Linked DNA regions of Azospirillum brasilense. The protein of the gene in region 1 interacts with the protein of each later gene in a pairwise test. Links are inferred from orthologs where the notes say so. Each region holds a gene or a part of one and is shown on either strand. Other genes may lie near its edges. The genes, in order: purT and AMK58_RS15555.

What was found.
Region 2: the proteins of purT (region 1) and AMK58_RS15555 interact in binary tests that used the Escherichia coli proteins (3 or more experiments, as listed by UniProt). The link is inferred for Azospirillum brasilense from one-to-one orthologs.

What each region holds. Positions count from the first base shown.
Region 1 is NZ_CP012917.1:267,649-270,761, reverse strand. Bases 12-2,807 are described here. They hold purT (formate-dependent phosphoribosylglycinamide formyltransferase), read left to right. Parts: upstream 12-722; coding sequence 723-1,892; downstream 1,893-2,807. Other genes in these bases: AMK58_RS26105 (cytochrome c oxidase subunit 3 family protein), read right to left, coding at 2,234-2,807; AMK58_RS26110 (cytochrome C oxidase subunit IV family protein), read right to left, coding at 1,954-2,229; AMK58_RS26120 (hypothetical protein), read left to right, coding at 128-625. Outside these bases: more of AMK58_RS26105, read right to left, coding at 2,808-2,836; AMK58_RS31010 (hypothetical protein), read right to left, coding at 2,961-3,113. UniProt on the Escherichia coli protein: Involved in the de novo purine biosynthesis. Catalyzes the transfer of formate to 5-phospho-ribosyl-glycinamide (GAR), producing 5-phospho-ribosyl-N-formylglycinamide (FGAR). Formate is provided by PurU via hydrolysis of 10-formyl-tetrahydrofolate.
Region 2 is NZ_CP012915.1:401,450-404,616, forward strand. Bases 117-2,966 are described here. They hold AMK58_RS15555 (polyprenyl synthetase family protein), read left to right. Parts: upstream 117-1,033; coding sequence 1,034-1,900; downstream 1,901-2,966. Other genes in these bases: AMK58_RS15545 (histone deacetylase family protein), read left to right, coding at 117-597; AMK58_RS15550 (exodeoxyribonuclease VII small subunit), read left to right, coding at 754-1,008; dxs (1-deoxy-D-xylulose-5-phosphate synthase), read left to right, coding at 1,919-2,966. In the rest of the region: more of AMK58_RS15545, read left to right, coding at 1-116; more of dxs, read left to right, coding at 2,967-3,167.

The DNA.
Region 1 (3,113 bases):
GCGCCCGCCACCGTCCATAGGGCAAGCGCGCCAAGCCGTCCCGCGAAGGTCACGCTTTGGCCACGGGCGGTCTCCCCATCCGAACGGATAGGGTGCCGCGGTCCGCTCACCACCACCGTGCCGCCCGATGACCGCATCCCCGCTCCGCCGCGTCCTCCTTCCCGCAGCCGCCCTGCTCGCGCTGTCCGGCTGCGCCGGGTTCGGTTCGGCGGTCACGGGGGTGACCACGGCGGGCGTGGCGGCGACGGTCGGGTCGGCCACCGGCAACCCGGTGCTGGGCATCATCGCCGGCGCCGGGGCCAGCTACGGCATCGACCAGGGCGTGAAATACGCGGAGCGGCGGATCACCGACAACGTCCACAACGCCGTCGCCCGCGCCGCCGGCCCGCTCGCCGTCGGGCAGGCAGCGACCTGGACGGTGGAGGAAAAGCTGCCGCTGAGCGGCAAGACCGGCACGGTGCAGGTGGCCCGCGGCTTCGGCGAGGCGATCCCCTGCAAAGACGTGGTCTTCACGCTCGACGACGCCCCGGACTTCAACGTCACCACCATCTGCCGGGCCAAGGACGGCCAGTGGCGCTGGGCGCTGGCGGAGCCCGCGACCCGGCGCTGGGGCAGCCTGCAATAGCGCCCGGTCCATGCGGCGTACGCATGCGTTCGGCCATGTACGCACGGCCCGCGTTGGGGTAAAGCTCCGCGGGCGTCTGCGTCATGGGAGTCCGCGCATGTTCACGGCCAAAATCCTTCTTCTCGGCTCGGGCGAACTCGGGAAGGAGTTCGTCATCGCCGCCAAGCGTCTCGGCTGCGAGGTCATCGCTTGCGACAGCTACGCCAACGCCCCGGCGATGCAAGTCGCCGACGCGGCGGAGGTCTTCTCCATGCTCGACGCGGACGCCCTGCGCGCGGCCATCGCCAAGCACACGCCCGACTTCATCGTGCCGGAGGTCGAGGCCATCCGCACCGAGGTGCTGCACGAGTTCGAGGATGCCGGGCTGACTGTCGTCCCCTCCGCCCGCGCCGCCACCATGACGATGAACCGCGACCGCATCCGCGAGGTTGCCGCGGTGGAGCTGGGCCTGCGCACCTCCAAGTACCGCTACGCCGAAAGCCTGGAGGAGGTGATCGCCGGGGCGGAGCACACCGGCCTGCCCTGCGTCATCAAGCCGGTCATGTCCTCCTCCGGCAAGGGGCAGAGCACCGTCCGCACCGCCGAGGAGCTTGAGGCCGCCTGGACCTATGCCGTCGCCAACATGCGCGGCGACCGCCGCAAGGTCATCGTCGAGGAGTTCGTGCCCTTCGAGTACGAGATCACCCTGCTGACCGTCCGCACCCGCGAGGGCATCCTGTTCTGCGAGCCGATCGGCCACCGGCAGGAGCGCGGCGACTATCAGGAATCCTGGCAGCCCGTGCCGATGCCCGCGGCGCTGCTCGACGACGCCAAGGACATGGCCGCCAAGGTCGTGGACAATCTCGGCGGCTACGGCATCTTCGGCGTGGAGTTCTTCGTCACCAAGGACGAGGTCGTCTTCTCCGAACTGTCGCCGCGCCCGCACGACACCGGCATGGTGACCCTGCTGTCGCAGAACCTGTCGGAGTTCGACCTGCACGCCCGCGCCATCCTCGGCCTGCCGATCCCGGCGATCCACGTCCGCGGCCCGGCCGCCTCCGCCGTCATCCTGGCCGACCGCGAGGCCGAGCGCTTCGCCATCGAAGGGCTGGCCGACGCCATGCGCGTCGGCAGCGCGGAGCATGACGTGGACGTCCGCCTGTTCGGCAAGCCGACGACCCGCAAGAACCGCCGTATGGGCGTGGCGCTCGCCGCCGGCACCGACACCGACGACGCGCGCGAGCGCGCGCTGAAGGCGGCCTCGGCGGTCAGCATCCGCTACGAGTAAGGTTACGGAGCCGGGCGCGACCGTCGGTCTCCGACGGCGCGGCCCGGCTGCGAACCACCGCTCAGCGCAGAGCCGCGCCGATCATCGGATAAAGAACGTAGATCCCGAAAAGCGCCGCCCCCAGCAGGGTGAGCAGACTCCGGAACCCCGCCCGCCAGCTGCCGTCCGCGCGGTGAAGGTCCAGGTAGTGGGTGAGAATCCGGTCGGCCTTGACGTTGGCCGCGGCGAGGACGAGTCCGACCCCGAGCGGGCCGAGACCGCCGGTGCCATGCCCCGCCCACATCGAGACGGCGGTGAGCAGCATCAGCACCACCCAGGTGCGTGTCAGGGTGGCCATCGCCTCACCTCAGCAGATAGACGATGGGGTAGAGCAGCACCCAGATCAGGTCCACCATGTGCCAGAAGGCGGCGCCGGTCTCCAGGTTCTCCAGACTGTCCCACCACGTGACGATGCCCAGGATGACGATCCCCGCGGCGACGTGCATCGCGTGGAAGCCGGTCAGCAGATAATAGAGCTGGAAGAAGCTGTTGGTCTCCAGCGTCAGGCCACGGCCGATCTTGTCGCCGTATTCGACCGCCTTGATGGCGAGGAACACACCGCCGAGGGCCATCGCGCCGAGCATCAGCGGGCGATGGGAAAGGCCCGAGGCCCGGCGCCGCAGGGCGACGGCGACCAGCCAGCCGCTCGTCACCAGGACCATGGTGTTCACGCCGCCGAGCAGACGGTCCAACTGAGCCTGCGAGGCGTCGAACGTCGCCGGGTCCAGCGCGCGCGTCACCGCGAAACCGATGAACATCGCCCCGAAGGCCGCCAGCTCCCCCAAGATGAGAATCCACATCATGGGGTTGCCGGGCAGGCTGGAGAGGGGCCCCCAGTCGGCGGCCTCCCCGTCCGCAACGTCCTCCGCGATGACGACCGTCGCCGGCGCGGCCGTTTCCGTCATGTCCGCTGTCCTTCCGGAAGTGATGACCGGACGGGACCATGGCGCGGGAGACGGACGCCGTCTTTGCCCGGGGGCAAACTCGCGGACCGTTGTTGATCAGGCAGCGCCGATCAGGTGACGCAGCTTACTGGTAACCGCCCTTGTCCGCGCGCTCCCGCGCGGCGTCCTCCTGGGCCTTGGTCATCTCGTCCTTGGTCGCCGCCGGCTTGTCCTCGGGCTTGCCAGTCGCGCGGTCGTTCTCGGCTTGCGGCTGGGAGTCGGTGTTGCGGTTGTCGCC
Region 2 (3,167 bases), on another replicon or contig:
TCGCGCAACGCCTTCTGCGCCGTGCGCCCGCCGGGGCACCATGCCGAGCATGACAAGGCTATGGGCTTCTGCCTGTTCAACAACGCCGCGGTCGGCGCCTACCACGCGCGGGCGGCGCATGGGCTGCAGCGGGTTGCGGTGATGGATTTCGACGTGCACCACGGCAACGGCACGCAGGACATTTTCCAGCGGGACCCGGACCTGCTCTATTGCTCCACCCACCAGTCGCCGCTCTATCCCGGCACGGGCGACGCGGGCGAGAAGGGCGAGTACGGCAACTGCGTCAACGCGCCGCTCGCCGCCATGTCCGGCTCGCCGGAGTTCCGGCACGCGATGACCCACATCATTCTGCCGGCCATCGACCATTTCAAACCGGACCTGTTGATCATCTCCGCCGGATTCGACGCTCATTCCCGCGACCCGCTGGCCGGGCTGCATTTGACCGATGACGACTTCGCCTGGGCCACCCGCAAGCTGGGCGATCTGGCCCGCACCCATTGCGGCGCCCGCATCGTGTCGGTTCTGGAGGGCGGCTACAACCTGCGCGCCCTGGCCACGGCCACCGCGGCGCATGTGCGCGAATTGATGTATTGCTGAGCTTTCCGATTCTTCCGGCCGATTCTTCCGGCTAGGCCCGTGGTGGGAGCGTGATACGCCCGCCGCGGGCCTTGCGCATTTGGGGGCTGAGCCATAATTTCGGTTCTCGGTCCCATCGCGGGCACCCCATCGTATGGATCATTGGCCGGATGGATCATGGCTGACCTCGCTAACATTCCCCCCGACATCGCCGCCCTCAGCTTCGAGGACGCGTTGGCCGAGCTTGAGCGCATCGTCCGCCAACTCGAGGACGGGCGCGGCAAGCTCGACGACGCGATCTCCTCCTACGAGCGCGGCACCGCGCTGAAGCGGCATTGCGAGGCGAAGCTGCGGGAGGCCCAGGCCAAGATCGACCGCATCACCGTTGCCGCCGATGGCACCCTCGGCACCGAACCCGCCCGGATCGACTGACGTGCAGACCGACCTCAAGACAGCCATGGCCGACATGGCCGCCGATGTGGAGCGTGCGATCCTGCACCTCCTGCCGACGACCGACCTCCCCGAATCGCGTGTGCTGGAGGCGATGCGCTACGGCTGCCTGAACGGCGGCAAGCGGCTGCGTCCCTTCCTGGTGTGCCAGTCCGCGGCGCTGTTCGGCGTCAACCCGGACTGCGCGCTGCGCGTCGCCGTGGCGGTGGAGTTCGTGCACAGCTACTCGCTGGTCCATGACGATCTGCCGGCGATGGACGACGGCGATCTGCGCCGCGGCCAGCCGACCGTGCATCGCAAGTTCGACGAGGCGACCGCCATCCTGGCCGGCGACGGGCTGCTGACCTACGCCTTCGAGGTGCTGGCTGACCCGGCGACCCACGAGGACCCGAACGTGCGCTGCCAGCTCGTGGCGGCGCTCGCCAAGGCGGCCGGGCCGCACGGCATGGTCGGCGGCCAGATGCTCGACCTGATCGCCGAGCACGAGACCTTCGACCTCGGCACGACGACGCGGCTCCAGCGCATGAAGACCGGCGACATGATCGCCTTCTCCTGCGAGGCCGGCGGCATCCTGGGCAAGGCCCCGCCGCCGCAGCGTCTCGCGCTGCGCGCCTACGCCCATGACCTGGGGCTGGCCTTCCAGATCGTCGACGACCTGCTGGACGTGGAAGGCACGGAGGCGGAGACCGGCAAGTCGGTCGGGCGCGACGCGGAGGCCGGAAAGTCGACCTTCGTGTCCATCCTCGGGCAGGACCGCGCCCGTTCGCAGGCCGCGATGCTGGCCGTGCAGGCCAAGGCGCACCTGGAGATCTTCGAGGGGCGCGCCGATATCCTCAAAGCGGTCGCCGACTTCGTCGTCGCGCGGCGGACCTGAACGGAGGACGTTTCCAACGTGACCCCCAACGACAAGACGCCGCTTCTCGACCTCGTCCGCACCCCCGCCGACCTGCGCGCGCTCAAGCCCGAACAGCTTCGGCAGGTGGCCGACGAACTGCGCACGGAAACCATCAGCGCGGTGTCGGTGACCGGCGGTCATTTGGGCGCCGGGCTGGGGGTGGTCGAACTGACCGTCGCCCTGCATTACGTGTTCCAGACCCCGGCCGACCGGCTGATCTGGGACGTCGGGCACCAGTGCTACCCGCACAAGATCCTGACCGGGCGCCGCGACCGCATCCGCACCCTGCGCACCGGCGGTGGCCTGTCGGGCTTCACCAACCGGTCGGAGAGCGAGTACGATCCGTTCGGCGCTGGCCACAGCTCCACCTCGATCTCCGCGGGTCTGGGCATGGCGGTGGCGCGCGACCAGCTGGGCCGCGACAACCATGTGGTCGCCGTGATCGGCGACGGCGCGATGAGCGCCGGCATGGCCTACGAGGCGATGAACAACGCCGGGTCGGCGAACAGCAAGCTGATCGTCATCCTGAACGACAACGACATGTCCATCGCTCCGCCGGTCGGCGCGATGAGCGCGTACCTGTCGCGGCTGATCTCGTCGAAGCCCTATCTCAGCCTGCGCCATCTGGCCAAGGACATCGCGGAGCAGCTGCCGCGGCCGCTGCGCACGGCGGCGCGGCGGGCGGAGGAGTACGCCCGTGGCATGGTCACCGGCGGCACGCTGTTCGAGGAGATGGGCTTCTACTACATCGGCCCGATCGACGGGCACAATCTGGACCATCTGCTGCCGGTCCTGCAGAACGTGCGCGACGCCGACGACGACAAGCCGGTCCTGATCCACGTCGTCACCAAGAAGGGCAAGGGCTACGGCCCCGCCGAGGCCTCGGCCGACAAGCTGCACGCGGTCGCCAAGTTCGACGTCGTCACCGGCGCCCAGTCCAAGCCGAAGTCCAACGCCCCGACCTACACCCGCGTCTTCGCCAACGCCCTGATCGCCGAGGCCGAGCGCGACTCTCGCGTCCTCGCCATCACCGCGGCCATGCCGTCGGGCACCGGGCTCGACCTGTTCGGCCAGCGCTTCCCCGACCGCTGCTTCGACGTCGGCATCGCCGAGCAGCACGCGGTGACCTTCGCCGCCGGTCTGGCGACGGAGGGCTTCAAGCCCTTCTGCGCGATCTACTCGACCTTCCTGCAGCGCGCGTATGACCAGGTGGTGCACGACGTGGTGCTGCAGCGCCTGCCGGTGC